3 regions of the Carnobacterium mobile DSM 4848 genome follow, and region 2 is predicted to be linked to each of the others. Evidence: predicted binding sites of a transcription regulator. Region 2 holds the regulator's gene; each other region holds the start of a gene.
The links. Region 2 encodes LexA, which represses DNA repair genes until DNA is damaged. Its sites were predicted from a motif close to CNAACANNTGTTNG; they were not measured.
Positions count from the first base shown of each region.

Region 1: the regulator LexA is predicted to act here: its motif matches at 1,375-1,388, upstream of dinB (DNA polymerase IV).
Region 3: the regulator LexA is predicted to act here: its motif matches at 1,283-1,296, upstream of uvrB (excinuclease ABC subunit UvrB).

Region 1 is NZ_JQMR01000001.1:951,367-953,647, forward strand. Features, by position in the region: gene BR87_RS04300 (metal-dependent hydrolase) at 1-101, opposite strand, end outside; gene dinB (DNA polymerase IV) at 210-1,337, opposite strand; gene BR87_RS04310 (metal-dependent transcriptional regulator) at 1,468-2,115, opposite strand; gene adhE (bifunctional acetaldehyde-CoA/alcohol dehydrogenase) at 2,278-2,281, opposite strand, start outside.
Region 2 is NZ_JQMR01000001.1:370,638-372,918, reverse strand. Features, by position in the region: gene tkt (transketolase) at 1-518, opposite strand, end outside; gene BR87_RS01720 (DUF896 family protein) at 636-875, opposite strand; gene lexA (transcriptional repressor LexA) at 1,037-1,660, shown strand; gene BR87_RS01705 (adenine phosphoribosyltransferase) at 2,090-2,281, opposite strand, start outside.
Region 3 is NZ_JQMR01000001.1:723,619-725,899, forward strand. Features, by position in the region: gene uvrB (excinuclease ABC subunit UvrB) at 1-1,194, opposite strand, end outside; gene BR87_RS03260 (ISNCY family transposase) at 1,451-2,281, opposite strand, start outside.

The sequences.
Region 1 (2,281 bases), 580 kb from region 2:
TCACTTTTTGCATTTCCTGTAATAAACGGGTCAATTAAAATTGTATATCCTGTATTTGTCAAAACCTGCACACATGATTGTCCATGCCATGATATCTTCATTATTAAACTCCCCTTTCATTATAACACAAGAAAAAATCTGTATTAGTATCTTTATTATACCTTTGTAAAAAATAGAATGCAATTTAGCTTGTTTATTTTTAATATGGATTAATGCTCATTGTCCCAAAGAGGCAAAACGATATTCTCAAATGACAAAGGGTCAAGGGTTGTGACCGTTATCCCCAATAGTCTTACCCCTTTTTGAAGGTTGCCGATTTCATCCCAAATATTTTGAGTATGAAAAAACAGCTCTTCCGCATCTCGAAGATAATGCGGCAAAGTTAATCGTTTGGTGACCGTTTCGAAATCTGAGTACCGAATTTTTAAAACTACGGTTTTGCCATGTTTTTGTTCTTTAAGTAAAGAACGTTCAACTTTTCTAGCTAAAAAACGCAATTCTGCTGTTACTTCATTTTCAGTAGTAAGATTTCTTCTATATGTGTTTTCCCGTCCCACAGATTTCCTTTCTCGGCTTACGCGAACAGGAGAATCATCTATACCTCTAACTTTTCTGTAAAGCGAATAGCCCATTTTCCCAAAAGAATGAATTAATTCCATTTCATTCATCTGGTATAGATCTTCTCCATTAAAAACATTTAATTCGTGCATGCGTTCTACTGTCTTCTTACCAACTCCATAATACTTTTCAATTGGCAGCTTTCTTAAAAAATCTAGCGCTTCTTCCGGAGGGATAACCGTGACGCCAGCTGGCTTTTTATAATCAGAAGCTAATTTAGCAATGAATTTATTGTATGAAACACCTGCAGAACAAGTTAAATGGACACTTTCCCAGACCTCTTTTTGAATAGCATAAGCAATATGTGTGGCACTTTTGATCCCTTTTTTATTTTCAGTTACATCTAAATAAGCTTCATCTAAAGATAACGGTTCGATCGTATCGGTATACTGCTTAAAAACCTCTCTGACTTTTTTTGAAACTTCACGGTACAACTCATAGTTTCCTGGAATAAACACGCCTTTTGGGCACAATTCATAAGCTTTTTGTGCGCTCATTGCAGAATGAACGCCATACGTTCGAGCAACATAATTTGCAGTAGCGACTACCCCTTTGCCATTTGTTAACTTAGGATGATTGGCAATAATAATAGGCTGTCCCTTTAATTCCGGATGTTCTCTTTCTTCGACTGAAGCGAAGAAGGCGTCCATATCAATATGAATAATTTTTCTTGAAGTATCTCTGACCGGCTCATCAAATTGGACTACTCCAAATTCCACCTTCTCCACCCCCTTTTTTCTCTATTATAATTATACGCGAACGTATATTCTTATACAAGATTTGTTCATCTTATCCTTTGGTACTATTTTTTTTTTAGACAAAAAAGGACATCCCTAAGGGTGTCCTTTTCTATAAAGCTTGAACATATACGCTAGAAGCTGCCTTAAAACTAATCTGAAACTGCTTATTCTCTTTTTCCATTACAATAGACCCTTCATAAGCTCCCACTTCCACAATCGTATAAACATCATTTATTTGAATCCCGATAGACACTAAATAATCTAATAATTCTCTTTCATCCGCTACTCGTTTAATTCTAACTTTTTGATTTACTGGTTGTTCAGTTAAAGTCGGTAATTGCGGTTCTTTTAAAACGCCATTTTTATCAGGAATCATTCCTCCATGAGGACATATTTTAGGATAATTTAAGTAACCTTCTAGCCGATTGGTTAATTCCACTGAAGAAACATGTTCTAATACTTCTGCTTCTGCATGGACCTCGTTCCAAGAATAACCTAAGTGTTCGACTAAAAAGACTTCCCATAAACGATGTTTTCGGATAAGGGTACTAGCTTTCCGCAAACCTTCTGCTGTAAGTTGCACACCTTGATAAGGAACTCGCTCAATAAATCCTTCTTTTAATAATTTAGACATCATTTCACTGACAGATGCTGCCGAAACTGCTAATCTTTCTACAATCTCTTTATTGTTTATTTTTTTATCTGTTCCGCCAAGTTCATAAATGATTTTTAAATAGTCTTCTTTATTGGGTGTCATTCTCTTCACCTGCTTTTTATTTTTAGGTCTGCCTAACTCTATTAATTATATCTATTTTACTTACAAAAAGCAATTCTCTCATATTTTTTTAAGGTTTGTTTAAAAAAATATAAAAAGAGCAGCTGAAATCCGCTGCTCTTTTACAGAATTTATGATGTGGAACTAT
Region 2 (2,281 bases):
CCAGCTAAACTAGCAGCTTCAGCCGAAACCCCTTCCATTAAATCGCCATCGCCACACAAAGCATACGTATAATGATCTACAATAGTATGGCTTTCTTTATTATAAGACGCAGCCAAATGGGCTTCAGCCATAGCCATTCCTACCGCATTTGCAATTCCTTGTCCTAAAGGACCGGTTGTTGCTTCGACTCCATCTGTATAGTGAACCTCGGGATGTCCAGGAGTTTTACTGTCCCATTGACGGAAGCTTTTTAGATCTTCAATAGAAACTTGGTAGCCTGCTAGATGCAGTAAGCTGTATAACATCATTGATCCATGCCCGGCTGAAAGAACAAATCGATCACGATCGACCCATTTTGAATTTTTAGGGTTCACTTTTAAGTGTTGAGTCCAAAGGGTATAAGCCATTGGCGCTGCTCCCATTGGCAATCCAGGGTGGCCCGAATTGGCTTTTTGTACTCCATCTATACTTAGTGTTCTAATCGTATTTACCGCTAGTTGGTCCGTATTGTCAAACAATTAAATCATCCTTTCAATTGTGTTACCTCTAGTTTACTGTTTTATCGCTATCGAAGCAACGACTGAATACAATAATTTGAAAATATTTTTGATTGTATCCAGCAGTCTAAATTGCTTTTAGCGATTATGAAAGCCTTTTTCTTTTTGAATCTTTTTCAACTTATCAGGGGTTACATCATTACCAGTCTCATCAACGACTTTTAAACCTTCGATATGGTTGCGCATGCCTCCACGAAAAGCTGCTAAATAGGCTTCACGTAATTTTTTTTGTTCTGTTTGTTCAGAAAGACTCAAACCTTCATTTTTAGATTTTCTTGCTAATTCATTAATTCTTTCTAGTTGATCTTTAGGCAACATTTTACTCACTCCATTTTTTTATTCTTTCACTACTATACCAAAAAAAATAAGGAAATACATTAAATTAGTTTGCAAAATAGCGAACATTTGTTTGATTGTCATATAATTTTATGGTATTCTGTCAATGAGTATACAATCTAAGAAATGAGGTGCGATTATTTATGCGTAAGACTCCTGAATCTAGACAGATGGAAGTATTACATTATATTCATGAACAAGTGCAGTTAAAGGGTTACCCGCCGACTGTGCGTGAAATTGGAACAGCCGTTTCTTTGTCTTCTACATCAACTGTCCATGGTCATTTAGCAAGATTAGAAAAAAATGGGTACATTCAACGTGACCCAAGCAAACCGCGTGCGATTGAGTTAACAGCTACTGGTTTGTCAAAACTAGGTATTCAATTGGAACACATTCCTTTACTGGGTACTGTCACAGCTGGCGAACCTATCTTAGCAGTAGAAGAAGCAACAGATTATTTCCCGCTTCCTCCTAACTTAAAACAAGAAAGCGAAGCTCTCTTTATGCTGACTATTCGCGGTGAAAGTATGATCAATGCTGGGATATTCGACGGCGATGAAGTGATTGTCCGTAAACAATCAAGTGCAAATAACGGTGACATTATTATTGCTTTAACTAATGAAGATGAAGCCACTTGCAAAAGATTTTATCGAGAAAGTAATTACTATCGGTTACAACCAGAAAACGATACAATGGATGCTATTATTTTAGATGAAGTAACCGTCCTTGGAAAAGTTGTCGGCCTTTATCGAAGCCATATTTTTTAAACACAAACAATTTAGAGCAACTAACGTAGCTAAAGTTGCTACAGGCATGATAAAGTGGATATCGAGTCTGCCGTTTGGAACATATTTAATAAAAATTATTAAGAAATGGAAAAGAGGTCGGCCCTTTGGGTCAACCTCTTTTTGTTTATTGGTTCTTTATCGAATTGTGTTGGTCATGCTTAATAATGAAATTTCCTCCGGAATTTACGCGTCTGCTTGCATGAGCCATGGGAACGACTGGAGCCTTACATGTCACCAGCCTTTCAAGCCTCAAACGAAGCCTAACCGCTTCGTAATTCGCATTGAATCCTTTACATGGCTGCAAGGAGCCGCTATTCCTCCGTAAATTTCAAGTTGTGGAATAGACTCATTCTTCTTACCAACACTAAAAATAATAGAACCTGTTTATTTATTTGTTAAAGAAAAAAATCAATATTCCATTAAAGCTAAAATATCGTAGTCTTTAATTTTATCGCGGCCTTTTAATTCACTTAATTCAACAAGGAAAGCTGTCCCTACAACTTCTCCACCTAATTGTTCGATTAATTTGATGGTTGCTGCAATGGTGCCGCCTGTGGCTAAAAGATCATCACAAACTAAAACTTTTTGGCCAGGTTTAAT
Region 3 (2,281 bases), 350 kb from region 2:
ACCAGGTGTAGCCGAAATATACATGATTTGGTTTACATGTTTTTCAAACTCTTCTAAACGCAGCGGTCTGTTGTCTAAAGCACTTGGCAAGCGGAATCCATATTCAATCAAACGCTCTTTGCGCGCTTTATCTCCATTGAACATGCCTCTAATTTGTGACATGGTGATATGCGATTCATCCACGACAATCAAAAAATCTTCTGGAAAGAAATCTATCAATGTGTATGGTGGCTGACCAGGTTTGCGGCCATCCATATGTCGAGAATAGTTTTCGATTCCTGAACAATAGCCCATTTCTAATAACATCTCCAGATCATAGTTGGTCCGTTGTTCTAGTCGCTGGGCTTCAATGAGTTTATCTTCTGCACGCAATTTTTTTAGTTGTTCTTCCAGTTCGGCTTGTATCGTTTTTACTGCATTACGCGTTTGTTCTTCATTTGCTACAAAGTGAGTAGCTGGAAAAACAGGTACATGCTGGACTTCAGCTTTAACTTCTCCGGTTAAAACATCGACTTCTCGAATTCGATCAATTTCATCTCCGAAAAATTCTATCCGAACCGCATCGCTGTCACGAGAAGCCAAGAATATCTCGACTACATCTCCTCTTACTCGAAAATTCCCCCGTTGAAAATCAATATCATTTCGGACAAACTGCATATCTACTAAACGACGCAGCATATCATCACGCTTCATTTCCGCCCCAACACGCAAGGACAATACATGGTCGCGGTAATCAATAGGATTAACTAGACCGTAAATGCAAGAAACGGATGCCACAACAATAACATCACGTCGCTCTAATAAAGCACTTGTTGCTGAATGCCGTAATTTATCGATTTCATCATTCACACTAGATTCTTTTTCAATAAATGTGTCACTTGAAGGAACATATGCTTCAGGTTGGTAGTAATCATAATAACTAACAAAGTATTCAACAGCATTATTTGGAAAAAACTCTTTAAATTCACTATATAATTGACCGGCTAATGTTTTATTGTGTGCAATAACGAGTGTCGGTTTGTTTACTTCTTGAATCACATTAGAGACTGTAAACGTTTTGCCTGTTCCGGTTGCACCAAGCAACGTTTGCTCTTTTTTTCCTTCTTCAATTCCTTTAACTAATTCTTTAATCGCATCAGGCTGGTCTCCATTAGGTTGATACTTAGAAATTAGGTCAAATTGGTCTTTTTCCATCTTTTTACTTCACATCCAGTCTATTATTCTTTTAAAAAGTGTAAAGTATACCTATTTATAATAATTTATACTGGCTTTATTCTACCACTGAACATACGTTCTTACAACCATAAGCTTAAGTTGAGGCAGTGTCTCACTAAATGTATAAAAGATGTCAAGCGAAAGTAAAAATGTCCCAAAACCAAGGGTCACATTAATGCAAGCTTTTACTTCGCAAAAGCTTGCATTAATGTGACTGAATTTGTTAAAATTAGCCTTAAGCTGTTTGTTCAGCTTCGTACTCTTCGAGTGTTTTTCCGACACTGCGAAGATATCTTTTGAAAGATTCTAGTTTCCACGGGTGAGATTGTGGGGGAATATACTGGCGTCTTTCTTTTTTTTGCTCTGGAATCGGATCAAACTCTTTTGAGTAATAGTCATGCTCTTTCAGGCTCCTTGTTGTGTATATTTTTTCAGCTATATTTACATAGATATCTCCATTAAACGCTTCGATAATTAGCACCTTTGATTTTCGTGTGAAGTATTTATCTTCACTACCTTCCGTAGGCAGGTAGTAGTTATTTTGATAACGAATATGATGCCCACTATCCACTTTTCTATTCGCTACTCGTGCTAATAACAAATTGATTTCAGATTTAGTTGGTGCCTTTTCATAAATGGATTCCTTCGTTTTATGACCAAACTTCTTATTGAAAGTTCTAACCCATTTCGTTAAAAAATGATTGGATTCCTCAATAGATTGTATTCCAGCTAATTCTAAATCTACAGGAAGTCGCGATTGAACAGTCCCGTTTAAGCGCTCTACACGTCCTTTAGCTTGTGGAATAGATGAAGTTCTAATCTCAATACCGAGTTGATGACAGGCAAACCCGAACTGGGTAAATGTATCTTCTTCAACCGCTCTCATGGCTTTTGATGTGTATTCAAAAACCGTTCGTTTATCTGTCAAAAAAGCTAAGGGAATGCCTTGTTTCGTTAGAATCTGATTGAGCACATGATAATAACCCTTGAGTGTTTCTTGCGTATCGAAATAAGCCCCAACGATATTACCAGAAGCGTCATCAATAGCTAAATGAAGATGTGTCAC